Regions from separate parts of the Staphylococcus sp. 11262D007BW genome, predicted to be linked through region 4. Evidence: riboswitches for the same ligand, from Rfam matches in the RefSeq annotation. Region 4 holds a riboswitch; each other region holds the start of a gene.
The links. A riboswitch is a leader RNA that binds a small molecule or an ion and turns the genes downstream of it on or off. The one in region 4 is predicted to bind thiamine pyrophosphate.

Region 1: it holds a riboswitch for thiamine pyrophosphate, as region 4 does, so the genes downstream of both, ACEE93_RS01185 (thiamine phosphate synthase) here and thiO (glycine oxidase ThiO) in region 4, are expected to answer to the same signal.
Region 2: it holds a riboswitch for thiamine pyrophosphate, as region 4 does, so the genes downstream of both, ACEE93_RS02710 (ECF transporter S component) here and thiO (glycine oxidase ThiO) in region 4, are expected to answer to the same signal.
Region 3: it holds a riboswitch for thiamine pyrophosphate, as region 4 does, so the genes downstream of both, tenA (thiaminase II) here and thiO (glycine oxidase ThiO) in region 4, are expected to answer to the same signal.

Annotation. Positions count from the first base shown of each region.
Region 1 is NZ_JBPWPJ010000001.1:228,485-236,614, reverse strand. Features, by position in the region: gene ACEE93_RS01215 (LysR family transcriptional regulator) at 15-872, opposite strand; gene ACEE93_RS01210 (DUF402 domain-containing protein) at 986-1,546, opposite strand; gene ACEE93_RS01205 (YebC/PmpR family DNA-binding transcriptional regulator) at 1,748-2,464, opposite strand; gene ACEE93_RS01200 (ThiF family adenylyltransferase) at 2,551-3,540, opposite strand; gene ACEE93_RS01195 (thiazole synthase) at 3,540-4,307, opposite strand; gene thiS (sulfur carrier protein ThiS) at 4,309-4,509, opposite strand; gene ACEE93_RS01185 (thiamine phosphate synthase) at 4,511-5,140, opposite strand; TPP riboswitch at 5,160-5,266, opposite strand; gene ACEE93_RS01180 (Bax inhibitor-1 family protein) at 5,279-5,902, opposite strand; gene ACEE93_RS01175 (LysM peptidoglycan-binding domain-containing protein) at 6,161-7,012, shown strand; gene ACEE93_RS01170 (anion permease) at 7,207-8,130, opposite strand, start outside.
Region 2 is NZ_JBPWPJ010000001.1:546,862-554,991, forward strand. Features, by position in the region: gene ACEE93_RS02700 (energy-coupling factor transporter transmembrane component T family protein) at 37-831, opposite strand; gene ACEE93_RS02705 (ABC transporter ATP-binding protein) at 824-2,230, opposite strand; gene ACEE93_RS02710 (ECF transporter S component) at 2,243-2,818, opposite strand; TPP riboswitch at 3,000-3,101, opposite strand; gene graF (glycopeptide resistance-associated protein GraF) at 3,328-3,459, opposite strand; gene auxA (lipoteichoic acid stability factor AuxA) at 3,724-5,049, shown strand; gene ACEE93_RS02725 (class I SAM-dependent rRNA methyltransferase) at 5,157-6,329, shown strand; gene ACEE93_RS02730 (DUF697 domain-containing protein) at 6,382-6,912, shown strand; gene ACEE93_RS02735 (phosphocarrier protein HPr) at 7,070-7,336, shown strand; gene ptsP (phosphoenolpyruvate--protein phosphotransferase) at 7,336-8,130, shown strand, end outside.
Region 3 is NZ_JBPWPJ010000001.1:1,401,163-1,409,292, forward strand. Features, by position in the region: gene thiE (thiamine phosphate synthase) at 1-624, opposite strand, end outside; gene thiM (hydroxyethylthiazole kinase) at 630-1,418, opposite strand; gene thiD (bifunctional hydroxymethylpyrimidine kinase/phosphomethylpyrimidine kinase) at 1,420-2,226, opposite strand; gene tenA (thiaminase II) at 2,213-2,908, opposite strand; TPP riboswitch at 2,979-3,083, opposite strand; gene ACEE93_RS06980 (single-stranded DNA-binding protein) at 3,493-3,840, opposite strand; gene ACEE93_RS06985 (YwpF-like family protein) at 4,021-4,455, shown strand; gene fabZ (3-hydroxyacyl-ACP dehydratase FabZ) at 4,527-4,970, opposite strand; gene ACEE93_RS06995 (hypothetical protein) at 4,970-5,164, opposite strand; gene murA (UDP-N-acetylglucosamine 1-carboxyvinyltransferase) at 5,157-6,422, opposite strand; gene ACEE93_RS07005 (DUF1146 family protein) at 6,642-6,875, opposite strand; gene ACEE93_RS07010 (F0F1 ATP synthase subunit epsilon) at 7,076-7,480, opposite strand; gene atpD (F0F1 ATP synthase subunit beta) at 7,502-8,130, opposite strand, start outside.
Region 4 is NZ_JBPWPJ010000001.1:2,168,094-2,176,223, forward strand. Features, by position in the region: gene nfsA (oxygen-insensitive NADPH nitroreductase) at 1-168, shown strand, start outside; gene ACEE93_RS10545 (MerR family transcriptional regulator) at 358-1,107, shown strand; gene ACEE93_RS10550 (L-cystine transporter) at 1,169-2,560, opposite strand; gene thiO (glycine oxidase ThiO) at 2,633-3,739, opposite strand; TPP riboswitch at 3,814-3,915, opposite strand; gene ACEE93_RS10560 (DNA-binding protein) at 3,946-4,545, opposite strand; gene ACEE93_RS10565 (hypothetical protein) at 4,655-5,329, opposite strand; gene ACEE93_RS10570 (general stress protein) at 5,524-5,925, opposite strand; purine riboswitch at 6,094-6,196, shown strand; gene xpt (xanthine phosphoribosyltransferase) at 6,524-7,105, shown strand; partial or broken gene pbuX (xanthine permease PbuX) at 7,105-8,130, shown strand, end outside.

The sequences.
Region 1 (8,130 bases), 1.9 Mb from region 4:
CGTTATGTATAAGCTCATTGTTTAACAAAGTCATTTAATACATTGATAAACGAACTAACTTGAGGCAACTGTACCATACTCATATCATAACTTAAATATGTAGAACGAATTAAAGACTCTTCTTCGATATCAACTTTTAACATTTCAAATTTGTCTTGGTTTAAGTCCTTAATCATAATCTCTGGTAAAATGGTTACCCCAACCCCTCTTAATAACAAAGCTTTACATGTTGCAACTTGATCCACTTTAATTCGTGCATGGTAGTCTTGAGACATATGTTGTTGGTACCATGTTTTAATTTGATTAATGTATATAGGGTCAGCTTGAAATTCTATAAATGGCAACTTATGTAACACATCTTCTTTATCTTTAGGATAAATAAAGTAATGCTGATCATCCATTAAATGATCATTATGCATATTTAATAATTGATTCCCTCTCACTATCATAATGTGATACTCATTATGATGTGCCTTAATGTGTTCACTTGAACCTACTTGAAGCTGAACTTCTACATTCGGAAAGGCTTCAGTATAACGGCTTAGCACTTCTGGTAGTACCGTCTGACCAATTAAAGATGAGCATCCAATTGATAAAGTACCGTTCACCGCACCAATATGCGCTTGAATCTTATCTTGAAATAATCGCTCTTCCTTCAACATCATTTTGGCGTGCTCAATGACCATAGCACCCTCAGTTGTGGTAATTAATTGTTTTTTTGTACGAATAAATATATCGACGCCAAAATGACGTTCGATTGATTTTAAACGTTGTGTTACGGCAGGTTGTGAGATATAAAGACGCTCTGCTGCTTTTCTTAGTGTTCTTGTTTCGTCTAATGTAATCAATAAACGGTAGTCATCAATCTTCAAATAATCCCCTCCTCAACATAAAGAAACACTAGACAAGGTGGCCCAGTGTATAAAATCATTTCATGTCATAATCGTTATGATATTTAGTATATAATCATCACAATCGCGATGAATCAGTGAAATTTCTTTTTACTTTCTTTGCGATTAATCTTTTTATAACAATACGTCACTTTATCCTGAATATTTTTAAAATCTTCATTGATTTTAATCATCAGCTGATGTGCAATAATATAAGCTTCGTGGTATTGCTTTTGTGTAATTTGCTTTGTTTTAAGTGCGCGTTTTAAGTCATCTTCATCAACAAGTTCATACTGTCCATTTGGTAGTACAAGAATATCAAGACATAAATCTAATGTACGTGCCTTTCCCTTTTGCGTAATATTTTTAAGATTAACATCAAAATAATATTGCAACGGTCGACCTTGATCATCAAACATCGCAGTAATACTGTATCGCTTTTTCTCAGGTAGTATTTGTAGCCATTGATAATGATCTTGGGCAACGACGATACGTTTACCAACAACAGTCACCTCTAATGGTTCTCTTACTTTATTCATCGTAATCAAACCAATAATACCTTTGAACTTGTTATTATTGACTTTTACTTCTGTATAATTGTGATCTAAGAGGCGACGCCAGTGACGTTTATCTAAATATTTTATTTTCACGTTCACTAACCCCCTTTCGTTACATTATATATAAATCATTGTTTAATGTCACTTATCAATTGAGTAGAGCTCGAGTTATGCTCTACTATAGCACGTTGATTAAAACATATCACATCATACAGAAAGATAAACATAAAATAAAGCGGTAAAGCCCTCTATATTCATAGATTACTTTACCGCTATTGCGCGCATATACTTGAAACCTCATTATGCTAAGTCGACGTTATGAAACACATGTTGAACATCTTCTAAATCTTCAAGTACATCAATTAATTTTTCGAATGTCTCTTGATCTTCTGCAGACAGTTGAATTTCAGTTTGAGGTAACATTTCAAATTCTGCTACTTCAAAATCTTCTACACCCACGTCTCTCAACGCTTGTTGTACAGTAGCAAATTGATCTGGTTCAGCATAAACTATAGTTAAGCCGCCTTCCTCTAACACATCTCGTACGTCGATGTCTTTTTCCATTAAACTTTCTAAAATGGTATCTGCATCAAATCCTTCAAATGCAAATGTTGCTGTATGATCAAACATATAGGCAACAGAACCAGAAACACCCATGTTTCCGCCATTTTTACCAAATGCCGCACGTACATCTGATGCCGTACGATTCACATTATTCGTTAAGGCATCTACAATGACCATTGAGCCATTCGGGCCAAATCCCTCATAGCGTAAATGATCATAGTCTTCTTCTCCGCCACCTTTAGCTTTTTCAATGGCTCTGTCTATAATTTGTTTAGGTACATTATATGTTTTAGCTCGTTCTAAAACGAGTTTCAATGTTTGGTTTGCCTCTGGATCTGGTTCACCTGATTTAGCAGCTACATAAATTTCTTTTCCAAATTTAGCATAAATTCGACTTGTATTTTTATCTTTTTGAGCTTTTTTCTCTTTGATGTTATTCCATTTACGTCCCATGATTCCATCTCGCTTTCGCTTACATTTTTAATCATGTTTTATTATACAGTGTTTAATAAAGGTTAATCAACATACGGCCATAGTGCTTACTTAAAAAGTTGTGTCACAATGGCTTGAGGATTAACTGATTTATCTGCACCATAAATCAGGAGACGCCCATCTTGATATAAAGTCATATCGTAATCTTGATATACCAACCGTTTGATATAAGGATTGTTCAACTTAACTTCAACAGCATCAGACGTATCTTTCGTAAAGCTCTCTGCATTTAATCGAATTTGTATCACACCACCACACAGTTCACGTACTTGATCTAAACCTTGATCTGCTAAACGTGGAAACTGATGATGATGGCACACCTTACATGTGTCATCTTTAAGCGCACGTATATCCATCGACCGCATTGTCCCTTTAAATATATCGACCGTCACCATCTTGTAAGAAAAGTGCTGATGCATAAGGTAATAAAATAATTCAGACACGACAAAACTACTCGCTAAATGAACGGCTGGCGGAAGTACCCCATAGATATCACAACTTTCCATTGTATCTGGCACTTCTGGCATCACACAGTTCAAACAAGGCCCATCATGATCAATTGGAAAGACGCTTAACTGACTGCCTATGACAGCACCATAGATATATGGAATATCAAGTTTGCGTGTCGCTTCATTCATAAGGTAACGCGTTTCAAATCGGTCTAAACCATCTAACACAATATCTGGTTGTATTTCTTCCAATAATCCAATAATATTGCGTGGTGTGACCTCCTCATTTAAAGGTTCAATGTTTACTTCACGATTCATTTGTTGTAAATGATGCTTCAATGCAAACACTTTAGGCATCATCGCTTCGGCATCTGCCTCTGTATAACCACTTTGACGATGCAAATTCGTCAAACTTACAATGTCTTTATCGATAATGGTTACTTTTTTAACACCGCTTCTAACAATTTGTTCAGCGATACCACTACCTAGTGCACCCACGCCCATAACAAGTACGTGTAACTGACCTAATTGTTGTTGACCCGCTTCGCCAAAATGTGGGAATTTAATTTGTCTATCATAACGATTCATTAAAGAAAACCTAACCCCTCAGATGGACTAGATTGTACCGCATTGTATTTAATAGGAATACGTCCTGCTTCATAACTTAAGCGACCTGCTTCAATACCTTTTTTCATCGCCTCTGCCATTTTTACAGGATCTTTGGCACGTGACACTGCAGAATTAAGTAAAATCGCATCTGCACCTAATTCCATTGCTTTAGCACAATCTTTTGCTGAGCCAATGCCTGCATCCACAATGACAGGGACATTACTTTTTTCGACAATATAGCGTAAGTTTAATGGATTAACGATACCACGGCCTGTGCCGATTGGTGACGCAAGTGGCATAATCGCATGAACCCCTAACGCTTCTAAACGTTTAGCTAAAACGACATCATCTGAAATATAAGGACATACAATGTAGCCTTTTTCTAATAAAATTTCGCATGCTTTATATGTTTCTAATGGATCAGGCAATAATGTGTCATCATCACCGATTACTTCTACTTTAATCATATCGCAGACGCCTGCTTCATTTGCTAACTCAGCGATACGTACGGCTTCTTCTGCAGATTTAGCACCTGCTGTATTTGGAAAAGTGATAAATTGGTCTAAATCCACATTCGCTAATGGATTAGGTAAATCTTTATCATATAAACTCATGCGTCTTACCGCAAAAGTAAGGACTTCTGTTTCTGAAGCTTTAATCGCTGCTTCCTGAACTGATTCATTGTCAAACTTACCTGTTCCTAAAAAGAGTCTTGAATTAAATGTTAGATTTCCAATTTTAAACATATTATCCGCCTCCTACAAATTCTAATAGTTCTAATCGATCATTTTCTCTGATGGGTGTATGCGCCCAATCCGCACGCTTAACGACAGCTGCATTTTGTTCTACAGCCATACGTTTAGCATCAATATCAAAATGCGTTAGGACATCTTGAATCGTTGTCCCTTCTTGAAATTCATTTACTTCTCCGTTAACAATAACTTTCATATTATGACCTCCTTTTTCTCCATTGTTCCGATAATTGCTGTACTTCGTTGTACGGGCGATTAAATAGAGCGCCAATACATGCAATCCCTGAAAAGTGAGTAGGCACATTCGACACTGTCGTTACATTAATACCACCTATTGCGACTAGCGGTAATGTTGTGGCTAACGCATGATCAATCTCTTCAGCCGTTCTCGGGGATTGGTTAGGTTTTGATGGGGTTGGAAATAAGTGCCCAAATAATCCAAAATCAACCTCATACTGTTGTGCATATTGAATGGCCTCAACATTATGAACTGACATACTGACCACAAACTGAGGGTATGTCGTTTTAATACTTTTCACTTTTTCATCATATTGACTGAAGTGAATGCGATGAATATGCATCATTAAAGCCAGATCAATGTCTGAATGTATAATGAGTTTCTCTTTAGGAAAGCCACGTGCAGTGATTTCTTCAATCCAACGCTTGATATCATGTTGCGTCATTGGCGTCCTCAATAGTACGCCATCGATAAGTGGTTCAATCTCACATAAATGACCTTGATGTGTATGATTTAATGGTTCATAAGGGGTAACTGCTAACAGCATAGGCAAACATCCTTTTACAAAAATAAAAGCTACTTTCCTCATACTAAAGAAAAGTAGCTACTCTAAGTCATCGCCACTTTCCTACGCCAGTATGAACTGGATCAGGTTCGGGAATTTTGAAATACATTTCAATCTCAGCCCTTAAAAAAGGCACTTCCAGTGGTAAATCTTATTCAATTATTACTGTGATTTTTTAACGATACGTGCTAATTTTAACACATAACGTATGATACGAAATAGGTTTAAGAATAAATTAAAACCCATCTCTCTAGGGGAAAATCGTCCATGCTTCATTCGATTAAAGTCATATAAAGTATATAATAAAAATAGTAATAAACCAACCACAACGATAATTGTGTGATAAATTGGATTATGCACAAACCATCCTATTAAACTCGCAATGACTAACGCAATTAACGTCACAAACAAGTATTTTCCCATACTTGCTGCATCTTTTATAACAAAATAACCTATAATACCAAATGCAATAAATCCGGAGATTGCTAAGATAATATTTCTAATGAAATCAGCTGTTCCAAGATCTTGAATCGCATAAGTAAAAGTAGCAAAAGATAACAATCCGGAGATAATCGTATAAATATGTGACATAATTAAGCCACTAAAACGTGCGCGCTGCACAAACATTGTGATTAAAATTAAAATAAGGAGTCCAATGGATAAAGGTTTTCGCCATTCCACGGCTAAGAATTGTCCTAAATAGACACCAATACCAAAGATAATCCAATAATAAGTAAAAAATAACCACACTTGTCCAAAACGTTGTGAATGCTTTGTATCCGCCACTCATTGCTCACCCCTTTATACTGATTTTAGGATAAAATATCAAAATTAATATTACAAACATTTTAACATTCTTACAAAGTAAATTTAGACGAATCTCTAAAAGTACTTATTTTATCACATCTGTTCATATCTTCAATTTTTGAAATCATTTATCACAATATTACATGTTCGTAACAACCCCCACAAATAACTCTATTTTTGTTAAAATTGATTTGAATATTTTAGAAAAGACAAGCAAATGGCTAAGGAGGCATTACTTTGAAAAAATTAACTTTTGCATTAACCGTTACTTCTGGAGCGGCAGCATTGTTAACTCAACATGATGCTGATGCTTCAACACAACATACTGTTCAATCAGGCGAATCTTTATGGAGTATTTCGCAACAGTATAATATGTCTGTAGATGAAATTAAGCAGGCAAACAATTTAACATCAAATATGGTCTTTCCAGGACAAGTTTTAACAATTGGTGGCGGCGGTGGCGCAGCTGACCAGTCTACGCAATCAACAACAACGACTGCTACTGCAACAGCGCCAAGCTTAGGAGAAACGCATGTTGTTCAAACTGGTGAAACATTGGACATCATTGCTGCTAATTACGGTGTTACACCACAAGATATCATCAATGCTAACAACTTAAATGGTTATTTAGTGGCACCTTCACAAACATTAACAATACCAAGTGGTTCAGATAACACAACTGCACCTTCAATTGATGCAGGTCCAAATGGCGCAGAGAACGCACCATCTACATCAGGTAGTGGTTCACCTACATTTAATCACCAAAACTTGTACGACTGGGGACAATGTACTTGGCACGTATTTAATCGTCGTGCAGAAACTGGTCAACCAATCAGCACTTATTGGTACAATGCTGAAAACTGGGCAGACAATGCTGCAGGAGATGGTTACACAGTAGACCATAACCCTAGCGCAGGTTCAATTATGCAAACTTACGAAGGTCCAGTAGGTCACGTAGCTTACGTTGAACGCGTTAATAGTGATGGTAGTATCTTAGTATCAGAAATGAACTATAGCACACCACCAGGTGAAGTAGGCTATCGCACAATTCCAGCATCAGTTGCTTCATCATATAACTACATTCATTAATATAAGAGGCTATGATATAAAGTATGAATGCTTTAGGGAACCGATTAGGAGTCCCAACCTCTTGAAATATGACACATTATTAAATTAATCGTCCTTAGTCATCGAAAGAAGCAAGGTTCACTTGAAGTGTTACCTTGCTTCTTTTTGTATAAAAAAAAACGGCCAGTGATTGTTCACTAACCGCTCGAGTACTATTATAAAAAGATATTTAAAATCAAATAAAAGATAGCTGCAATTAAAGCAGTAATAGGTAAAGTAATGACCCATGTAACGATCATACGTTTCGCTGTATTCCAGTGTACACCTTTAATTCGATTTGCTGAGCCTACACCTAAAATTGAAGAGGATACAACGTGTGTTGTTGATAATGGAAAGTGTAACCATGATGCTGTGAAAATTGTGAGCGCTGAAGCTAAGTCTGCTGAAGCACCATTCGCTGGTCTAATCTTCATAATATTACCGCCCACTGTTTTAATAATCTTCCATCCACCAATCGCTGTACCTAATCCCATAGCTGACGCACAGGCTACTTTAACCCATAGCGCAGGTTCAACACTTGATTGTAGGTTCGCTACAATTAATGCCATCGTAATAATCCCCATTGATTTTTGCGCATCATTTGTACCATGAGAAAATGATTGTAGAGATGCAGTGAAAATTTGAAAAATACGGAAATTACGATTCGTACGTGTTAAATTTGCATTTTTAAATATCCTTTTAACAATTGAATAAATGATAAAACCGACAATAAATGCGATAACAGGAGAAAGTAACAATACAAGGATAATCTTAGTAAAACCTTGATAATGTAGTACGCCAAATGATCCTGCTGAAGCAATCGCAGCACCGGCAATCGCACCAATTAAAGCGTGAGATGACGAACTAGGTATACCATAATACCACGTCACTAAATTCCATACTATGGCTACTAATATCGCTGCCAATACAACAACCATGCCATTACTCAATGTAAATGGGTCAACGATTTCCTTTGTAATCGTTGAAGCGACCCCAGTAAAAGTTAATGCTCCGATAAAGTTCATAATCGCCGCTAAAAATATCGCTTGCCTTGGGGTTAAAGCACGCGTTGAAACAGCTGTAGCGACCGCATTGGCTGT
Region 2 (8,130 bases), 1.6 Mb from region 4:
TTTTCACATCATCGAGATCATGAAAACGCATGTAGTTTATGATCTAACATCCATAATGTTCGTGATTGGAAGATAATTCGCTAATAAAAACGCACATACTACAAAAAGTACGACTAGTATAATTAAAATGATATCTTTAAAAGAGAAGGGCACATGATAGTAATAAGTTCTAGGCCCATCTTGAAATCCCTTTTTCTCCATTGCGACAGATAAGCGATGTGCTTTTCTAATATTTTGACTTAACAATGGAATAAGTAAGTGTTTTAAGCGTTTAAACCACGAATAATGTTGATGATCAATAATTTGATAACGCATTTTAAGTGCATTTCTTAGTTGGAAAACCGATTCAATCATTAACGGAATCATTCGAAAAGCAGCCATAAATGCATAAGCAATTTTGGGTTTAACTTTCAAATGCTGCATCAAACTGTAAAATATCATAATGACTTGAGAAGTGAATGCAATGGATAAACCAAAAAAGCTGATAATCATTGTTCTCAAGGATAAGTGCAATCCTCTTACTAAGCTTTCGCTACTTATTTTGATGAAACCAAATTCAAATAAAACGTGCGTGCCATCCCCATAAAATATCATAAATAAAGAAGAGGTTAAGGCGAAGAAGATTGCAAAGCTTAAAAATACAAGCAATACTTTCCATTTTGTACCACTTACAAGTAGTAAAAAAACGAGCATAATTGCAGCTAGATAAATCATAAAATCAAATTGATGAATCCATATAATAAAGAAGAATAGTCCAATACCAAGAAATAGCTTTGTAATGATATTAACGTCATCCATAAATGTATATTTCAGTTTCCATGCTTCAACCACGTTGCGTCACCTCACGTTCATACAATTGACCGTCAATAATTTCTAGGCGACGGGTCGGATACCGCTCAATTATATGAGGGTCATGTGAAATCATAAAAATGGTTTGCCCTTGTTGAACTCGTTCCTTAAAAAGTTCAATGAGTTTAAACGTATTATGACTATCTAAACCAAATGTAGGTTCATCAAGTAAAATAATGTCCGCATTAGTACTTAATGCAGTAGCTACACTTAAACGTCTTTTTTGGCCCATTGAGAGTTCGAAAGGGTGTTGCTGTTGGACATGTTCTAAATCAAGCCACTTTAGCATGTCATTTGTGCGTTCTTTTGCTATGGATTTATCAGTATTACTATAATTAATAAAGATCTCATCAAATACAGAGTTCTGAATGAACTGAAGTTCTGGATTTTGATATACCAAAAACATCCGTTGCGCTGCATCTTTGAGATGTTTTATTTTGTCATTGTTATAATACATGTTGCCTTTATATTTAATGAGTTGCATCATTGATTCAAATAAAGTTGTTTTACCAGAACCATTTTGACCTGTTAAAGTAATCCATTCTCCAGGTTCTATGACTAATTCTGGCACTTGATAAAGCTTATTTTTCCCCCGATGTATAACGCCATTCTGGAACTTAAAATGAAATGACTTTGAAGTAGTAGGCCGTTCGCTGAGTGCATGTGGTGCTTGATCCCAAGCATTTGGATGCCACACACCATATTCGCTCAATAACGCTTCAAAATGTTTTAAGATAAAATCAGGTTCACCTTGTTGAACAATTTCCCCTTTATGGTTCATTAAGATGACGCGATCAACAAACTGCCAAATATGTTCCACTTTATGCTCAACGATGAGCACGGTTTGATCTTTCCATAAATCTTTAAGCAATGCCCAAAGATTTTCAGTCGCTTCAACATCAAGCATCGCTGTAGGTTCATCTAAAAATAATGTATCTGTATTTTGTAATAGTGTACCAGCAATCGCTAACTTTTGTTTCATACCGCCACTGAGTTGATTAATATTTTGTTTTGGATTTACATTTAGTTGTACTGTATCAAGCGCTTTATGTATCATCGCATCCATATCACTTTGAGGGATTTGACGATTTTCAAGAATAAATGCTAACTCTTCATTCACTTGTGGCATACAAAACTGTGAGTCGGGATCCTGAAAAATGACACCAGCATTGTGAGCAATGTGCAGTTCGTCATATTTCATAGGTAAATCAATAAGATCAGGTACAATCCCGCTTAAAACATTGAGTAAAGTACTTTTACCCGAGCCAGAAGGTCCGAGTAAAAGCACTTTTTCTTTATCTTTAATTTCGATGTCGAGTCCATCGAAAATTTTGTAATCTGCACTTGGATATTTCAAGCGTAAATTTTTAACATTTAACACAGCAAATGCTCCTTATAAACTGTCATAATCATCTTTTGAAGCAGGTCGGAACAACTTCGTGACGCCGGTTTGATCCAATGCCTTAACAAGATAATATGGAAATATCCCTGCTAAAACAGCGCCACTAATAATACGGAACATAATGAGTAAAATTAAGTTCCAAGTCGCTACTTCGTTTAAATAACCATAATACCAATCAATTGGTAAACTAATGATTGCTGCAGCCATTCCTGCTAAGATCGCTACCATTAATGTACGAGATTTATAACGGAAAATCGCAAAGATGATTTCGCATGCTAAACCTTGTAATAAAGCATAAATAATTGTTGGAATATCAAAGCGGCCCATCATAATAGTTTCGCCCGCACCGGCAGCAAATTCAGCAATTAAAGCAATGCCCATTTTAGGAATGATTAAGTAAGCCACAACTGCGGCACTAAACCACATACCATACATCAATTGATCGATATGTAAACCAAGGGGTTGTACAGTATTATTTACAATCCACCATAAATTGTAAATGACTGCAAATATGACAGAAATCAGTACTGTCACTAATATATCGGATAATGTTAATCCTTTTTTCATTATAAAGCTCCTTTCACTTTAAGGTTAGGATACCGTTCCTCAATTTTCACCTTTGTCCTAGCCTTAAGGTAATAATAAAAAAACGCACATGTCTCAAACTAGAGATGTGCGTAGTGAAAGATAAAATGCACTCATTTAAAAAACGGTTACAAAAACGTAACCGTAGTGCATATGTTTATAGTCATAAACGATTACACTTTCCTACGCTAGTATCATCTAGATCAGGTTCGAAGGGTTTGAGGTATCATACCTCATCTCAGCTTTCACACCCCTAGTGCGAATTTAATTGTTATAGATAATGTACAACTTATCAGTATAAAAGTCAAGGTGAGGCGCCGAGCTTATAGGTAGGACATCACTTTCGTAAATGTGTCTCAAACGACCATATCATTAAAAATGAACATATAAAAACATCACTTTTAACCTTCGTTTTAAAAAGGCAAAAGTGATGTTGAAATTAAAATACATATCATTTAATAATGAACGTTAATTAACTTTAAATGAGTTGATTAATCAAGCGTATCTTGAACGTTATCTTTAGTTTCGTTGATACCGTCTTTAACATCTTCTTTTTTATCTTTTAATTCTTGTTCTTTTTCTTTAGCTGATTCAGCAGCTTGTTTTAAATCTTTTTCAGCCATTGTGCGTCACTCCTTTATGGTTATTGTACTTTAAGTATGCCCGAAAGATTTAAAGACTAAACATGTACCACTTTTATTCTAAATAACTAAGTTGTGTCACAAAAGGTTCAAAATAGACGTTTAAAGATTTAATAAAAGGATAAATGAGAAATCTAAACATTTATATTGAGTACGTCGAGTAACTTAATCGTACTCTAGACCGATATTAAAAAAAGGTACAGACATATTTGTTAGGATTGTTTATAATAGTTGTGAGGTGAGTGCATGTCATTTTTCAATAAATACACCGAAGTGATATATAGTTATATTATAGGTGCACTATCAATATTATTGAGTATTATCATTTTTATTAATATACCACTCATTAACCAGCTTAACGATGGCAAACGAAGTATTCCTGATATTGATAATGCCTGGGATTTTACCATGGCATTTTTTCACGAAATTATTAGAGTGATGAGCCAATATATTGGTGACATTCCATTAGTGAGTGGCATCATTATTTTGTTATTTGGGATTCTTATGATTGTCATTGGCCGAACATTAACGAATACAACACGTTTTGATTACGACATTTCAATCTTATTTCTTTTAGTTGGTATTATTTATTTTGTGTTAACATTAATTTTTATGTCTCAAGTGTATAGTTGGGTTGCATTTATCTTTATTATTCCATTCCTTATACATATTGAATACATTGCTTATAAAGATGAATTAAATCCAAATCACAGAAAGCAACATTATTTATGGATCATCATGAGTTATGGCATAAGTTATATTTTAACGCAATTATCTTTATATGGACGTATTGAAGCTAAAGAAATCGCAGCGATTGATGTGTTAAGTATTAACACGTTTTTCATTATTTTATGGCTTTTAGGCCAAATGGCTATTTGGAATTTCTTATTTTTACGTCGTGCCTTGCCGATGACTCAAGAAGAGATGACAGGGGAAGCAAACGAATATTCAAGAAGTAAAAAATATCAATTCTCTGACCATAAAAAATATCACATCAAGGATTTACAAGAAAGAACTACGGAACTTACACAGGGCTTTACTAGAAAAACACGTAGAAGCGTAGATATTGAAAAATTAAGAAATAAAAAAGACCAAATTAAAGAAAAATGGTTCGGATGGGCTCACTTAGAAGAAGAAGATATTCCTTCGTTTTTACATCGACCTAAGTGGTTAAAGAAAAATTACGTTATACTTGCATGTGGTATTATTATTTTATTCTTCATTTTATTAGAATTTAATAATCGCAATAACTTATTTATGTCTGGTGATTGGCAACTGTCTCAAACACAATATGTATATGAATGGGTAAGTTTATTTTTATTACTTATCATAGCAATTCTGTATATTGTGACGTCAGTGGTGTATATGCTTAAAGGAAAATGGTATTATTTACAACTGTTTATGATTAGTATTCTCTTTTTCAAATTACTAACAGAATACATCGTGATTTTATTTAACGGATTACTATTATCTATTTTTATTACACCAATCCTTATTTTAATGTTAATACCAGCTATTATTGCGTTTATAATTCAACTCAAACAACCTGCACCAGAACAAAAAGAACAATAATTTCGGTATATTATATAAAACCTGAAGATTCATCCTATCTTCAGGTTTTTTACATGTTAAAATTAAAATCAAGAAGAGGATAAAAGATAGAAGAAAGGCTGATTCAAATGAAAACAGCAATATTAAATAAAGGCAAAGAAGACAAATATTTTAATCAATATCCTTTAGTAGAAGAAGAGGATTTATTTCAGTATGACACACTCAATGAAGGCGATGTATTTATTTTACAAACTGCGACAAACGTGAATATTGCGAAGTGTTATGTTGGTCAACAACATAAAGGGCTCGGATGGGTGTTAACGTATGATACAAATGAAGATATTGATACGATGTTTTTTGAACGTTTATTTGAGAGTGCACTTGAAGAACGCCAATATTACTACCAAGTCGAAGGGACTAATGCGTTCCGTTTATTTAATGGTGAAGGCGATGGTATTGGTGGCTTAACGATTGATAACTATAATGAACATTTACTTATTCAGTGGTATTCTGAAGGGATTTATCAGTTTAGAAACGATATTTTAGAAGCGGTTCAAAGTGTATTTCCTTATCAATCTATTTATGAAAAAACGCGATTTAAACACGAGCGTATTAAAGGAGGTTATGTATTAGGAGAAGCACCTGAGTTTCCTATTGTGATTGAAGAAAATCATACTTTTTATAACGTGCATTTAGACGATGGACCGATGACTGGTATTTTCCTTGATCAAAAGGAAGTACGTAAAAAATTAAGAGATTATTATGCAGAAGGACGCCGTGTTTTAAACTTATTTAGTTATACTGGTGCTTTTTCGGTTATTGCTGCTAAAGAAGCGGTGGAGACCACAAGTGTTGATTTAGCGAATCGTTCTAGACCGTTGACTGAGGAAAACTTCGGTATTAATGCCATTGATCCAAGCACACAATCCATTTTTGTAATGGATACATTTTCCTTTTTCAAGTATGCATATCGACACCAGTTACAATATGACACGATTGTTATTGATCCACCTAGTTTTGCACGTAATAAGAAGAAAACATTCTCTGTTATGAAAGATTATGATCAATTAATTGAAGGCGCATTGCAAATTCTTGCCTCTGAAGGTAGTTTGATTTTAAGTACTAATCACAGTATGTACAGTTCTAAAGCGTTTAAAAATATGGTGAAAAAAACGTTGGAACAGCAAGAGGTAACGTACACCATTGATGAAGTGATGGGGTTACCGAAAGACTTTAAAACACACCCGCACTTTAAACCTTCAAAATACTTAAAAGTAATTTTTATTTCAGTGAAACATTAAAAAGTCATAATCGGGTATATGTGTTAAAAGTTTTAAAAAGGTGGTTTAATAAATGAAAATTTCAAATAAAATTGCTGAATCAGTAGGTAATAAAGTATTGAATATTGATAAAATCACTAAGAAAGATGCATTACCTACTAATACTGCTGAAATTCAAAAAAGAAGACAATATGCTGAAACGTTAATTAAAAAGAAGGCACTATTATCTTCTGGCGCCACACTCGTACCAATTCCTGGTTTTGATTTTGGTGTGGATGTTAAATTAATGAGAGATATCATTGATGATATTAATAAAATATATGGATTGAACCATAAACAAGTGAATAAATTGACAGACGATGTGAAAAATAGAGTCCTTACTGCAGCGGGCATCCAAGGAAGTCAATTTATTGGACGCAAAGTAACGAATGGTATTGTCAAACTATTTATATGTGATTTAGCGAAACGTACAGCAGCTAAACAAACACGTTGGGTACCTATGATAGGTCAAGCTGTTTCTGCATCTATTAGTTATTATTTCATGATTAAACTTGGAAAAGATCACATTGAAAAATGTGAAAACGTTGTCAAATCATTGATTTAAAATGTTCAATAAATTGTCCTAAAATGGCTGAAACCTTATCATGGAGACTGTTCGCAATTGAATTTGAGGGTGGATTTTGGTAAGGTTAACCTATGTAGCAGGATTAGGAATAATTTTTAGCTAATAATTTGATTTATTAAAAGGAGTAAGATACAAAATGGAACAACAATCATATGTAATTATCGACGAGACAGGGATTCACGCTCGCCCAGCAACAATGTTAGTACAAACAGCTTCAAAATTCGATTCAGATATTCAATTAGAATATAATGCTAAAAAAGTTAACTTAAAATCAATTATGGGTGTTATGAGTTTAGGCGTTGGTAAAGACGCTGAAATTACAATTTATGCTGACGGTAGCGATGAAAAAGAAGCAATCAAAGCCATCACTGAAGTTTTAAATAACGAGGGACTTACAGAATAATGTCTGATATTATTAAGGGAATTGCTGCTTCAGATGGCGTTGCAATCGCTAAAGCATACTTACTTGTAGAACCTGATTTAAGTTATGAAAAAGAAACAACAGATAATCCTGATGCAGAAGTAAAAAAATTTAATGAAGCTATTCAACAATCTAAAATTGAATTAACTAAGATACGTAATAATGCTGAGACACAACTTGGTCCAGATAAAGCGGCTATTTTTGATGCGCATTTATTAGTTTTGGATGATCCAGAATTAATTCAACCGATTGAGAGTAAAATTACAGAAGATCAAGCTAGCGCACCGCATGCTTTAACTGAAATTACACAAAACTTTATTACGATTTTCGAATCAATGGATAACGAATATATGAAAGAACGTGCTGCAGATATTCGTGATGTTTCAAAACGTGTCCTTGCACACTTACTAGATGTAGAATTACCAAATCCAAGTATTGTAGATGAGAGCGTTATCATTGTAGGAAATGATTTAACACCTTCAGATACTGCGCAGTTAAATAAACAATATGTACAAGGATTTGTAACGAATATTGGGGGACGTACTTCTCATTCTGCAATTATGAGTCGTTCATTAGAAATTCCTGCAGTTGTCGGTACTAAAAAGATTACTGATGCTGTTCAACAAGGAGATATGTTAATCGTTGATGGCTTAACAGGGGATGTCATTATCAACCCTTCTGAGGATGAAGTACGTGCTTATCAACATAAACGCGAAACATTCTTTGAAGATCGTGAAGCATTAAAACAATTGCGTGACGAACCTTCAAAAACAAAA
Region 3 (8,130 bases), 770 kb from region 4:
AAGAAAACGTGACACAGATTTTTCAATATTTTGGCTAGCAGTTATAGAAGAAATTGTCGCAATCCCATCTGCCCCATTCTTAACTAATGGTGCTACATTTTCTTCAGTAATACCACCAATCGCAACAATTGGAATAGTATTATCATATTCTCTCATACGACGTATTAATTCAATACCGCCAGGTTGTTTAGCATCAGCCTTGGATTGTGTCGCATAAACTGGTCCAACTCCGATGTAATCGACATGTGTTAAATCAGATTGATCATATTCTTTAAAATCACGCACGCTTAATCCAATTATCTTATCACTTAATTGTTGATAAAAATTAGCGACCTTTTCATCATCTTGACCTACGTGAACACCATCAGCATCTATATCAATCGCAAGCATGACGTCATCATTCACAATAAAAGGAACATCATATTCATGACATAAAGCTTTTAATTCAATCGCTTTCTGCTTTTTAGCCTCTCCTGTTAACGCTGAAGGTCCTTTTTCACGAAATTGAAACATCGTAATACCAGCTTCTAATGCTTGTTTTAAAATATCAGTTAACTCACCTTTTTTAACATCTTGGGTACCTGCAATAAAATATACATTTAAATAAGATCTTTTAAATTGCATCTTGCTCACACTTCTCTCTTTTTAACCTCGAGTTGGTACGACTCAGGTGTAATTTGGTTTAATTCATTGATTAGTTGGATTAAAAACGTACCAGGTAAATCAGCACCTTCCATCATTTCTGCGCGTTCTGCAGCAATGTTGTAGAACGATACCGCTTCTTCTAATTGGTCACGTGATGGTTTTAACGCTCCTAATAAAAAGCTCGCGATAATTGCACCTAGTAAGCACCCAGCTCCTGTAATTTTAGTTAGTAATGGTGTACCATTAGATAACTCGACAACCGAACCATCTTGAGCAATAATATCCTTTTCACCTGATATCACAATGGCAGTATTCAATAATTCGTGTGCCTCTTTGGCAATATCTATTACATTTAAATCTGAAGCACTATCTGTGCCTTTCATCGTCGCTTCCTCATTAATTAACGCTAAAATTTCGGATGCATTACCTTTTATAACTGATACATCAACTTCTTTAAGGAATCGTTGACAGAATGACTTTCTAAATTGGGAAGCACCGACTGCCACAGGGTCAAAGACGACAGGTACATCGGCACGATTAGCTGCTTGGGCAATTTTAATCATATCTTCCCCACGATCAACCGTTAACGTACCGATATTAATGAGTAGTGCGCTTGTTACTTTGAAAAAGTCATCAGCCTCTTCTGGTGCTTCACTCATTGCAGGGCTTGCTCCCACACTTAACAATCCATTAGCTGTAAAATTTTTTACAACATCATTGGTATAACATACGACTAATGGTTGCTTTTCTCTTAATTGTGTTAAATAATTCATTCTAATCCCATCCATTCATATGTTGATATGCGAAATGATTAACTGGACCTCTACCTTGTCCTATTTCTGGGGTATGTTTAATCGCTAAAGAAATAAAAGACTTAGCTTTTGCAACGGCATCATAAATAGAGCGACCTTTGGCTAACTCAGCAGTAATAACAGCTGAAAACGTACAGCCTGTACCATGTGTATGTTTTGTATCAAAGCGCTCACTTTCAAACGTATAATGACCCTCTTTAGTAAAAAGGTAGTCGACGGCATCTCCTTCCATATGCCCTCCTTTAATCACAACGCCTTTTGAGCCTACTTCATCGATAAAAAATCGTCCTGCTTTGTGCACCTTATCAACGCTATCAATTTGAAATTGCACAATTTCTTCTGCTTCTGGAAGATTAGGCGTTGCAACATCAGCATACGGTAATAACGTCGTTTTGAGTTGATCTCTAACACCTTGATCCATTAATGAATCACCACTTTTAGCAATCATCACTGGATCGATGACATAAGGTAAATCATATTTCTTTAAATACGTTTCGATTAATGACATCATTTCCGTCGTTGGAATCATACCTGTTTTCATGGCATGAGGTAATTCATCATTAAATACACTATCAAGTTGTTCTTCCAACCAACCCACATCAAGGTTATGAATGTGTTGGACACCTTTAGTGTTTTGAGCGACAATGCTTGTGATCGCTGCCATACCATATACACCACAAGCATGGAATGATTTTAAATCAGCCATTGCACCAGCGCCACCACTAGGATCTGTACCTGCAATTGATAAAGCAATATTAGGCTTTTTCATTTTCTGCACCTCCAAAGTCCCATCTTTCTTGCGTATATGCCATATTAAAGAAATGACGTTCATGAACGGTACTTTGTAAGAAGTTACGTTTAAAATCTTCTCGTACTTTTTGATCACTTTGTTCAGCATACTGATTAAGCCAATCATCAATATGATTCATTAAGTCATCCATTTCTGTAGCATAAAATTCAAACCAAGCTCTTAAAGGATTGTCTTTCGCAATATCATCATTCTCTAACGCACGTTTACCAATTTGTTGATAGACGTATGGACATGGTGCCATAGCAGCGATAGTATACGCAACATTATCAAAGCCATACGCATTATAATACATATGTTTAATATAGTGGTCAGCTGTAGGAAACCATTCTCCTTCTTCAATAATCTCTTCATATGGTTTACCTACATAATCTGCTAAAATATGGTGTGCTTCTACTTCTCCTGAAGCAGCAAATTGAACTTGTTCACATAAAAATTGTATTTCTTTTTTTGTATCTACTTTTGGAATTAATAATGCATAAATTTTTGCAAATTCATCTAAATAACGTGAATCTGCTTGTAAATAATGACTTATTGCTTCTTTTGAAATATCTCCTTTTAATAAAGACTGAATAAAAGGATCATTATAAATTTTTGTAATTATTGGTTCCGCTTCTTTTTTAAGTTGATTAACAAAACACATATTCATTACTCCTTTGATATAAAAAAAGACTACTTGTTAGAACGTAGCCTTAATGACATATCTTTTCAGAATATGTATAACGCTACTTCCCTACGATGGCTTGTACCACATCAGGTTCAAAGGGTCTAACATTTAATGCATCTCAGCCATAATAATGGCTCCCCTAGTAGTCTTTATTGATTAATTTGATTTTAATGTATCAAATAGATTTCAAAATATCAAATATATCAATTTGTGCACTATTGAGTTTATGTATTGGCTACAGACCAGTCTCTTAAGCGCAAATTTAAGGGACTAGCCTATAACCTATGTGAGAATAATGAAAATATTGATTATATTAATGTAAAGCTCAAATTGTCATATGAGTACAATACACAAATGTCTTCATATAAAATGTCCATCACTTCATTTTATAAAAAAATATTAATTGCTGATTTCCTGAGATATATTCTATATACTTATATTTTCGTCAAAATTTGGGAGTAGTATAGACTGGTTATACTGTTTAAATAATATTGAGAGATAAAAGGAGTTAAATATGAAAAAAATTTTAATTGCCTAGTTATATCTTTTAATACTTATGCCTACTTTGCCTTGAGCAAGGGTAACTCGTCGTGCAAAGATAAATGCTGAATTGTTGTCACCAATAATTCAGTAGTATAACGGTTTTCACCATTATAATCGAACCTTCTAGTTTGAATATGCCCTGTGATACCTACAATATCACCTTCTGAAAGCGTTTGGTTAATTTCAATTGCGAGTGCTCCGAAAGCTTTACAATTTAGAAAATCGTATATTGGTTTATTAAGTTTACTGCGATAATCACGTTCCACTGAAATGGTAAAAGTAATAAAATCACGATTTTCTTTTGGGTAAAACCTTGGTGGTTTTGTTATTCTACCAATAGCTTGAAATTGGTTTATAGTGTTCACCTCCTTGGTAGCATTATCATATACTAGAGATAATTATTTTGGCAAAGTTCAAAAATGCATGTTTTACAATAAAAACTTTGCAAAAAATTAAGCATAACAAGAATTTTATTAAAAACTACGCTATAATAGTGTGAGAAGTTGAATTTTCGTAAACTTTTAAAAATTTGAGGTGATAATGTTATGAAGACTTTTAAGGCCGTACGTTTTCAAATTGTTTCTGATGATCGAAGTGTGACAGAATATGAACTATATGATGGTGTTATTATCAATAAAGAAAATAGTGGAACTGGATGGCTTTTAGAAATTGTCATCTCTGACATACATAAAGAACAGATGGAAATGTATTTAGATAATGAAACCATGCTTGACATACGTGTCGTCATTACACGACCTTCTAACGACCCTGCTTTATTTGATGCGACAATCAAACAAATTACGCAATTAAATACCACGATATCTGTAGTGTTTGAATGTCATATCTATACATTACGACAAGTTTATGCTGAAAGCTTACTTGAGCAATTAGTTAATGAGGGATTAGAAGGAGAAGCTTTAATTACAACGTTCAATCGAATGATGCAATCTAAACCTAGACTAAAAGATGAAAGAGATTAATGATTAACATAAATAAAAACAACACTAAATCAGACATGATGTATCTGAACTTAGTGTTGTTTTTTTATCATTTATGCGTTCGGATCTTGTAATGCAAATGTTAATTCGCACGTACAAGCAACTTGGCCGTCAACAGTCGCTTTAGCTGTGCCTTTGCCGATAGGCCCTTTAATTTTAGTGATTTCTACCTCTAATTGTAAAGTGTCTCCAGGAACGACTTGTCTTTTGAAACGACACTTATCAATACCTGCAAACAATGCTAATTTACCTTTATTTTCTTCGCTATTTAACATCGCTACTGCGCCTGTTTGAGCAAGTGCTTCAGTAATCAACACACCTGGCATTACCGCGTATTCTGGAAAATGACCTTGGAAAAATGGTTCATTACCCGATACTTGTTTAATACCTACACAACGTTGACCAGGTTCATATTCAACGACCTTATCAATTAATAAAAAAGGTTGACGATGCGGTATAATATTTTTTATTTCGTTATAATTAAAAACTGTTTCCATTATTTGCCTCCTATTGCTTTAACAATATGTTGCCAGAATGTATAACTAAATACATTCCATATATTATCATGATTTAATAATAAACCGAACATAACACCGATAAATAACATGATAAAGCAGATACCTAAAAATAAAATGACTCGAAAAGAAACCAACTCAAATAAACGTTGTAATCGTTTATTTTGATTAGTCATTAATTCTTTCAATATCAGCACCTAATGATTTTAATTTTTCATGGAAGTTCACATATCCACGATCTAAATGTTTAAGTTCAGTGACAATCGTTGTCCCTTCTGCAACAAGTCCTGCTAAAATAAGTGCCGCAGCAGCGCGTAAGTCTGTTGCTTTAACCTCTGCACCTTGAAGTTCACTTTTTCCTTTAATTTTAGCACTTCTACCTTCAACTGAAATATTAGCATTCATGCGTTTAAACTCTCCTACATGCATGAAGCGATTTTCAAAGACTGTTTCAGTAATCACTTTATGCCCTTCAGCTGTTAGTAATAACGCCATCATTTGAGATTGCATATCTGTAGGAAATCCTGGATGTGGTAACGTTTTGACATCCACTGGATTTAAAGTTTCCGGTGCTGTAACATGAACACCTTCTTCACTAAAGTCCAGTTGTACACCCATTTCTTCCAACTTATAAACAAGACTTGTCATATGTTCTTGAATTGCACCTTTAACAAATACATCTCCTCTTGTGATAGCTGCCGCAATGATGAGTGTTCCTGCTTCAATACGGTCTGGAATAATATTATGTTCCACACCATTTAACATTTCAACACCATTGATAATAATAGTATCTGTTCCGGCACCTTTTACATCGCCGCCCATTTCATTAATATAGTTGGCTAAATCCACAATTTCTGGTTCACGAGCGACATTTTCAATCACAGTGCGACCTTGTGCTAAAGATGCTGCCATAATAATATTTTGTGTAGCCCCTACACTTGGAAAATCTAGGTGAATCTCGTTCCCTACTAAACCTTGTGGTGCTTCTGCATAAATAAATCCTGCTTCTTGGTGAATTTCTGCACCTAACGCTTCAAATCCTTTTAAATGTTGCTCTATTGGTCGTGAACCTATTGCACACCCACCTGGTAATGCGACTTTTGCACGTCCTAATCGAGCTAATAAAGGACCCATTACTAAAATACTTGCTCTCATCTTACTAACATATTCATATGGAGCTTCTTCACTTAAATCTTTAGTTGCATCCACTATTACTGATTGATCTTTTTCCTTATAAGTTACTTTTGCATTTAAAACACGCAATACATTATTAATCGTTTCCACATCACTTAAGGCAGGTACATTACATAATGTACTTTTACCGTTACTTGCAAGTAGTGATGCTGTAATAATCGGTAATACTGCATTCTTTGCTCCTTCTACTTGCACATTCCCTTTTAATTGGTTTCCACCTTTTACTACAATTTTATCCATCTTTCATAATCCTCCACTAGTTATCAACACTTAATCTCATTATATACAAAATTCTATTCAAAATGACATTTTATTTGATCGTTGCTAATAGATTGTAACATGAATTTATTACTAAAAGTCATCTTACATTTAAAATTTTAAATTTCTTATTTGAGACAATTTGTAACATGATTTGTTTAACGTTATGTACTCTTATCTATTTGTTGCTATCGTTAAATATCAATTAAATAAATACTTCATTTGCGTTGATGTATATAGTAAATCAGTTAAAAAGTTACTTACTGCTGTCCCTAACAAGATCGCGGCAAAAATCATAACGACTTGTACTTGAACAGGAAACCCTTTTTTAAAAAATTGTTCTAAACGAATGGCGTTTAATGCCCAATACGCAACACATATACACACAACATGTAGTATAATTTGCACGATAGAAAATTGACCTAAGTAATTCATGATCAGTCTTATCCTTTCAAATCATTGCCTTTTCTTAATTTTACATGATTTTTATATCAAATCCTAATAATAGCGGTTTTATATGACCAATTATTCAAATTGTATCATACCCGTTATAAGCTAATTATAACAAGAAGACAGCATAAAATTGTTAATGAATAGTAAAAAAGTTCGATGAGCATCTCATCGAACTTTTTTGATTATTTATATTTAGCTATTTCGATACGATTTTCAGCACGCTTTAATGCACGTTCTGCGCGTTTTAAATCTGTATCTTCTTCATCACCGTCAATATAAAAAGTCGCTCTCTCTTTAGCAGATTTTGCTCTTTCGAGATCAATATCTTCTGCAGCTTCTGCGGCTTGTACAAGTATATTTATTTTTTCACGGCGAATTTCAGCAAATCCTTCAGTTACAGCGATATAATCGGATTTACCTTCTTGAGTGACTTTAATGTGACCAATTCTTAATGGTGCAACTGTCGGAATGTGACCATGCATCACACCCATTTCGCCTGCTGTAGTTTGTAAGACAACAATTTCAGCATTGTCTTCTTTATAAACAGAACCATTAGGAGTGACGATATCTAAGGTTAATGTTTGCATTATCCAAGCCTCCTAATTGAATTATACTTCAACACCCATGTCTTTCGCTTTTGCAATGACATCATCAATGCCACCAACTAAACGGAAAGCATCTTCAGGAATGTGGTCATATTTACCATTTAAAATAGCTTTAAAGTCTTCAACTGTTTCTTTTACTGGTACATATGAACCAGGTTGTCCTGTAAACTGTTCAGCTACGTGGAAGTTTTGTGATAAGAAGAATTGAATACGACGTGCGCGTTCAACTGTTTTCTTATCTTCATCTGATAATTCATCCATACCTAAAATTGCAATGATATCTTGCAATTCACGATATTTTTGTAATGTTGATTGTACTTGACGTGCTACATCATAATGTTCTTGACCTACAACAGTTGGTTCAAGCGCGCGTGAAGTAGAAGCTAATGGATCCACCGCTGGGTAAATACCCATTTCACTTAACTTACGCTCTAAGTTTGTTGTTGCATCTAAGTGAGCGAAAGCTGTCGCAGGTGCTGGATCGGTATAGTCATCGGCTGGTACGAAGACCGCTTGAATAGATGTAACCGAACCTTTATTTGTTGATGTAATACGTTCTTGTAATTGACCCATTTCAGTAGCAAGTGTTGGTTGGTAACCAACTGCTGATGGCATACGACCTAATAATGCAG
Region 4 (8,130 bases):
CTTAAATTACTTGAGGAGTACGATCAAACAGTATCAGATTATTATAGTGCGCGTACAAATGGTGAACGCAATGAAACATGGTCAGATCAAATTGCGCAGTTTATGAGCAGTAAGCAACGCCAAGAAATGTTAAATTGGCTTCAAGCATCAGGATTTAATATTAGATAGGTTTAAACGATCAAACAGCATACGCTTTTAAAGATGTCCCCCGAAGTCTATTTTAATCTTCGGGGGATTGTTTTTGAGTGGTATACTTTTATAAATAAGTATGATACATATCAAATAAATTTTATTGTTGTAACATCTTGACTATCACGTTACGTGATAGTGTAACAATGAGGGTGGAGGTGACATACTATGTCTGAATATTCAACAGGGGAATTGAGTGAGCGATTTAATGTTTCGAAGCGGTCATTGCAATTTTATGATAAAAAGGGATTGCTGAAACCAGCCTACATCAAACGAAATGGCTACCGTGTGTATACTGATACGGAAGTAGAAAGGTTAAAGTTGATTGTCATTTTAAAGCGGATGGATTTGTCTTTAAAGGATATTCGTGTGTTACTAGAAGAGGATAAAGGTCTAAAAGCTATTCGTTTAATGGTTGAGCAAAAAATAGATGAAAGAGCACACGATATTAAAATACAACAACAACAACTAGCATACATGAAACATTTAAAAAGTATGATTACTGCAAACTCTCATTCTCAAATTAATCAATTAATCGGCATAGATGAAGCTATGAGTAAAAATAAGCAAAGACAACACCTGCATATCCAACTTGTTGTGATGGCGGGTATTGGAACGTTCATTCAAGTCGTTGGTCTATCAGTAAGTTTTGCGATGAAGCATTATTTGCCGTTTTTAATGTCTTTCATTCTTGGTGTGGGGTGTGCCGCACTTTTAACACAACGCTATTATCAAGCTGTCTCTTATATGTGCCCTCAGTGTCATTTCGAGTTTCAACCTAAGTTGCTGTCGTTTATGTTTGCATCGCATACTTCGAAAACGAGAAAGTTAACTTGTCCGCATTGTCATCAGCGTCATCATTGCGTTGAAATAGTTAATGAAGAAAATGGAGATATATTCAACAGTATCTCAAAATAAATCATTAGAAAAACCCTCTACTAGAAGAAATAGAAAGGTCTTCTGTAGAGGGTGATTTAGATTAATGTTCTGAAGCAAGTTCGTCATAATCATTTGATTTGAATGTTTTATCATCAAGCTGTTTAGTAAGACGTGCTGTACCTGTACCTGCTAAGATAGAGTCGTTCACGTTTAAAGCTGTGCGTCCCATATCAATTAAAGGTTCAATAGAAATCAGCACACCTGCTAGACCAACAGGTAGGTTTAACGCAGATAGCACTAAGATGGATGCGAAAGTAGCACCGCCACCTACGCCTGCTACACCGAAGGAACTTAGAATTACTACGACAACAAGCGTTAAAATAAATTGGAAATCAATTTCCACATTGGCTACTGGTGCAACCATAACAGCTAGCATGGCTGGATAAATTCCGGCGCAACCATTTTGGCCGATAGAGAGACCAAATGAACCAGAGAAGTTCGCAATCGCTTGTGGTACACCTAAACGGTTGGTTTGTGTCTGGATGTTTAACGGTAATGCACCTGCGCTTGAACGAGATGTGAATGAAAATAGCATGACTTCAGCTGTTTTCTTCATATATTGAATTGGGTTAATTCGTAATGTAGCTAAAATAATTAAATGAATGATGTACATTGTAATTAACGCTGCATACGATGCTAAAACGAACTTACCTAGTGTCCAAATGGCACCGAAATCACTTGTTGCCATCGTATTAATCATAATTGCTAAAATACCATACGGTGTTAGACGCAATACAAATGTCACGATAGACATAACAAGTGAATAAACAGCGTCGATACCGCGCTTTAATAAGTGGCCATTATCAGGTTGTTTACGTGCAACACGTAAATACGCAAAGCCGATAAACGCTGCGAAAATCACGACTGCGATTGTCGATGTAGCGCGTGCGCCTGTGAAATCTAAAAATGGGTTGGCTGGTAATAATTCAAGAATTTGCGCTGGTAATGTCGTGGCTGTCATTTCTTCTGCAGTGTTAGCAATCTCTGTACTACGCGCATTTTCTGCTTGGCCTAAATCAATACTTGATGCATCTAAACCAAAAATAAGGGCATACACAATACCCACTACAGCAGCAACTGCTACTGTGCCAATTAAAAACATAAAAATAAAGCTGCCTACTTTGGCAAACTTTTCACCAATTTCAATTTTAGTGAATGCAGCTACAATTGACACAAACACTAATGGAATAACGATCATTTGTAGTAATGAGATGTAACCATCGCCTACGATGCTAATCCATTCTGTTGTTTGGTTGGTAATTTCACTGTCTGCTCCATAAGCAAGATGTAAGATTAATCCTAAAACAATCCCAAGTCCTAGAGCGAGGAACACTCTTTTAGGGAACTTAACGTGTTTTTTAGCCATTATTGCAAGACCGATAATCGTTGCGATAAAAATGACCAAATTAATAATAATAAGTAGTATAGACATAGATACGCTTCCTTTAATTCCGATTTATATTATAAGAATAATAGGAAGCGTATACAAAATCAAGACTATTTTTTAAATACTCAATGGATTGGGTGTAAAAGGAGCAAGTATGTGACGTGCATTTTGCTCATTATTGATTAATTGTGCCATTAATATACCGACGATAGGGGAGAGAAGAATGCCATTGCGATAATGGCCTGTCGATACATACAAGTTAGGTCCCACTTCGCCCATAATAGGCGTTTCATCTAGCGTAATTGGTCGAATACCGGTCCATGATTTGAGCAAGCGACTTTGTTTTAAAAATGGCAACATGTGATGACTTTCACGATCAAGCCAAGCTAAGTTATCATCATTTGAGTGCGTACTCCAATTGTCTATTTCTGAAGTTGCACCAATAAGAAAACGATTAGGTTTTTTAGGTACGATATAGCAACCATTCACGTTAAAGACCGTTTCTTTTAAGCGTGTGTCGTCAGATTCTACTAACTTGACGTCACCTTTAACCGGATGTGTGGGTAGTTGGATATGAAGTTGTTTGAGGAGCTCGCCACTCCATGCCCCTGCAGCAATAATTAATTCGTCAGCTTCAAACGTACCCTGAGTGGTTTCAATACGATAAGACGCCTTATCTTTGTGGATGGCGTTCACTTCAGTATGTGTGTGTAACGTTGTATTTATTTGGTTCACTACAGACTGAATTAAAGCTTGTGTATAGAGGTTGGCATTGATTTGACCGTCATCTTGTATCTTAAATGCTGCGCTTTGTGATACATCTAGTTCTGGGAAGCGTCGTACCATTTCAGACGATGATAAAGCCTTAATCGTGTGATCTTGGGATTCTAAAAAGGTTAGTTGTTGATGTAAAGATGTTAAATGTTCTGCACATGACGCAACTTTGATGAGACCGTATTTTTGATACTCTATGTCAATGCCTGACTCGTGTTGTAATTGATGTGCCACTTCAGGCATCATTGCGCGACTTTTCATAGCAAGTCTATAAAGAGGGGTATCTTCGAAAAATTCATTTTGAGCACCTAACATACCCCCTGCAGCATAAGATGCGTTCATACGTGGGGTAGAGCGGTCGATAATGTGAATATGACGGTTTGTTGCTTTGAGGTTTCTGGCGATAGAAAGTCCCATGACACCTGCGCCGATAATAACTGTTTGTAACATAAAAAATCCTCCTGCCATGATTAGGGTGCAGGAGGTTAATGTATGATTGAAATTGAGTCGTTTATTGAATGATACTAAAAGTTCAGTTGCTTCCCTTCGTTGGTTCTAACCAATTCAGGTTCAAAGAGTTAAGATTGGACTTTCTCAGCTCACCTCGAGCACCCCTAGCATTATATTTAATTGAGATGAATGTACATAATTCCGTATTAGCCGCCGAATAAACGTTGTAAAAAGCCTTTTTTCTCGTTACGTTCAATCGTATGTGCTAATGCTTGATGTTGTTTAGATTGAGATTCAATGCTTTGTTGTGTTTGTTGCATTTGTTCTGTTTGTTGTTTTTGCGCTTCTGTTAATGTTGCTAAAGATTGATTGCTTGTTTCGAGTTGGTCATTAAGTTTGTTATGTAATGCCTTTAACTCTTCTTGTTGTTGATGAACTTGTGAGACCATTTGACCTAACATTTGACGTTCTTCACGCATTTGATTAATTTCATGACGTAATTCATTAACCAATTGAGGTACTTGTTGGTCACTCGGTAATTGTTGTTGGTCGTCTTTAACAATAACGTGTAAAAAGTCTTTTTCTTTTTCAAGCTCTTCAAAAGCTAATTCGTAGCTATTTGTACGTCCAACACGTTCAGCAATTTCTTGGAATAACTCGACATCTTCGTCTTGGAAATCAGTTGCTTCACGGCCACGATATTCCGTTTTTTGTAATTGATAACCTCTTTCTTCAAGATGCTGAACAATTTTGCGAACTTGTTTTTCGCTTAAGCCTGTTTTGACAGCAAACTCCTTTGTTAGCATAATTGTACGTTCCTTTCATGTGTTTTAGACTCACGGCAGAGTGAATTCAGAGTGCCGGAAGTCTGACCTTTACTTAATTGTAACGGCTTTATAGCTTGATTTCAAGAGGTTAGATCTTGATATCTTTGCTTAAGTCCATCTTCACAAGTAGTGGATAGATGATTTTACGCGGTAGACGATTAGCAAATACATATTTTAAGATATAGCATGATTTGATACTCGTAGCATAGATATCTTTAGTTAATGGAATGTTTGATTTGATGTATAAATCTAAAGGTACAGGTTTACCGTTGCGGTCGAGTGAAGGTTGAATATAATTGAGTTCTGTTTGTTTTTCAAACCCACGATGTGTTAAAAAACGACGTCTAAAAGCAATATCGCTTGCTGTATCATTGTCTACATTAGGCGATTCAAAAGTTGACTCGAACATGAAGAAATTGACTTCTCGACCGTGTAACTGGTTGGCTAAACGGTTAACCCCTTTTTTCACTTCTGAAAGTGTTTCTGCTAAGTAATGCTCACATTGATCCCCAGGTTGTGCGAGTAAATAAATGATAAACCCTGCATTTGTTGTGGCTTCATAGTGTGCTGTCGCAAAACTTACTACTTTGTCTTCTTCGATACCTACTAAAAACACATAGTCATGTTGTGTTTTTTCTGTTTTTAAAGATTGAACAAAAACCGATTCATCTTCCGTAACTAGTGGGTCTAACTTTCCTTGATAAAAGGCTAATGCAGGTTTGTACCAAGGATCTTGAGTTGATTTAATTTGAACAAACTCCATAACATCCCCTCCTTTAGTGGTTGGTTGTGCTTGTTGTTCAGTATAGCATATTCAATTTATATAGATATAGCACGGGGCTAGGACATAAAGCGCTTATGTTCTGGATAATCGATTGATGGTGTTCCAATCTACTAAAAAAGCGCACTGAAGTGTGATGTACTTCAGTGCGCATGATATTTGGTGAGATGATTACGTTATTCGATGTCACCTTTGTGTTCTGTTGGAGCGTGCTTATCTTTATTTTTAGAAGGTGTGTGATTAGAAAACTCTCCGTTTTGAACGTCGTATTTATCACCGATAACGATAATTTTTTTGTCACGAATGTCTTGTTTTAAATCTTCTTTTTCTTCTTCGCTAAAATCAAAACGTGTTAAGACAGCTTCTTCAGCATCTTCACCGATAAAAAAGCTCATAAATTTATCACTAAATGTTCCTTTAGTTGATGTATGTTGAATCTCTGAGTCTTTAAAATAATCAGTTTCTAATTTTTCTTTGCTAACGACTACGATTTCATTTTCATCATAGCCGCCATTTAAAAATGATTTTACAGTTTTGATTGCTTCATCTTCGCTACGAGTGACTTCATATTTAGTCATTGATAACGCCCCCTTGATTGCATATTCTTTTATTAAATACCCTTTTTCATTAATTTCAAACGATGAGTATATTAAATTAATGGAATGAAATCCGATGACAAGACTTAAATTTCTGAAAATAATCAATTTAACACGACGTATTGCGCTTTTCTGACAAATTTGCTATTATCGGTTAATAATTTAGACACTCATATAATCTGAAGAATATGGCTTTAGAAGTTTCTACCATGTCGCCCTAAACGATATGACTATGAGTAATGAATACATCTTGTATGACGCTAATATTAAATAACAACTATGCTGAAGTCATTGATCAATCTCAATAAGTGCTATATAGCATAGATTATGAAAAGAATAACTGCGATTCAACAATTGTATGATGATTGCTCAAAAGGGCTAGGACGAATGAGTTTGTACTGAGGTGGGGAACCACTGAAGTCGACATGTTAGGGAAAAGTGCGATGGTAACCTTATCAATGTTAATAAGGTTTTATGTGCTTTTGCTTAATATGGATCAATCGTCTAGCTCTTTTTTTATTTTTTAAGTTTAGTTCAGATTAAATCAAAATGAGTGATTAGAGATAGAGGAGGTACGCTTGTGCATCGCCTAAGAGAGAAAGTGTTAGAAGATGGCGTCGTAATCGATGAAACCATCTTAAAAGTAGATGGCTTTTTAAATCATCAAATTGATCCAATGTTAATGGATGATGTGAGCCAAACGTTTCATCATTATTTTGAATCAAAAGGTATTACTAAAATTTTAACTATAGAGGCTTCAGGTATTGCGCCTGCGATTATGGTCGCGCATCGTTTTAAAGTGCCATGTTTATTTGCGAAAAAAGCGAAACCGAGCACACTTACAAATGAAAGTTATCAAACGGATGTGCATTCATTTACTAAAAACGTCACGAGTTCGATTATGGTTTCGAAATCCTTTTTAAATGAAAACGATCGTGTGTTAATTATTGATGACTTTTTAGCAAATGGAGAAGCAGCGCTAGGGTTACACCGATTAGTAGAACAAGCAGGTGCTACAACAGTGGGTGTAGGTATTCTTGTTGAAAAGAGCTTTCAACCTGGACGTGAACGCATCGAAGAAGAGGGACTAGAGGTTCAATCACTTTGTCGTGTCGCTTCTCTTGCAAACAATGAGGTTACTCTAGTAGAGGAGCAATCATAATGAGGTCGTTTTTATTAAGTTTACAACATTTATTAGCGATGTACGCGGGGGCTATTTTAGTACCCATCATTGTTGGGACGAGTTTAAATTTTACGCCCTCTCAAATAGCTTACCTTGTCACTGCAGATATTTTTATGTGTGGTGTCGCGACATTTTTACAAGTATATAAAGGCATCGGGATAGGCTTACCGGTTGTCTTAGGATGTACCTTTACAGCTGTCGCGCCGATGATTTTAATCGGCCAGACAAAAGGCATCGATGTATTGTATGGATCACTTTTTGCATCAGGTATTTTAGTGGTCTTAATAGCGCCATTTTTTGCGGCATTAATTCGTTTCTTTCCACCTGTCGTAACAGGCAGTGTTGTGACTATTATTGGCATCACTTTAATGCCTGTCGCGATGAATTACATTGCTGGCGGAGAAGATGCTAAAAACTATGGTGATCCTAAGTTTATCGTGTTAGGGATTAGCACACTTGTTATTATTTTAATCTTACAGCGTTTTACAAAAGGATTTATTAAATCTATAGCGATTCTTATCGGCTTAGTAGCAGGGACAATTCTTGCGAGTGTCTTTGGGTTAGTCGATGTAGGCCAAGTTCAATCAGCAAATTGGTTTGAATTACCAAAACCGTTACGTTTTACAGGTTTTTCTTTTGATATTGGTGCCATTCTTGTCTTTTTCATTGTGGCTTTAGTGAGCTTGATTGAATCTACAGGGGTATATCAAGCATTAAGTGAGATCACTGGTAAACAGCTCAAACGAAAAGACTTCCGAAAAGGCTATATGGCTGAAGGGATTGCGATTATGTTGGGATCATTATTTAATGCTTTCCCATACACGGCGTATTCTCAAAATGTCGGATTGGTGTCGTTATCAGGTGTAAAGAAAAACAAAATCATTTACGGTATGGTCATTTTATTAATTATTTGTGGTTGTATACCTAAATTAGGCGCACTAGCAAATATGATTCCGCTACCTGTTCTAGGTGGCGCAATGTTAGCCATGTTTGGAATGGTCATG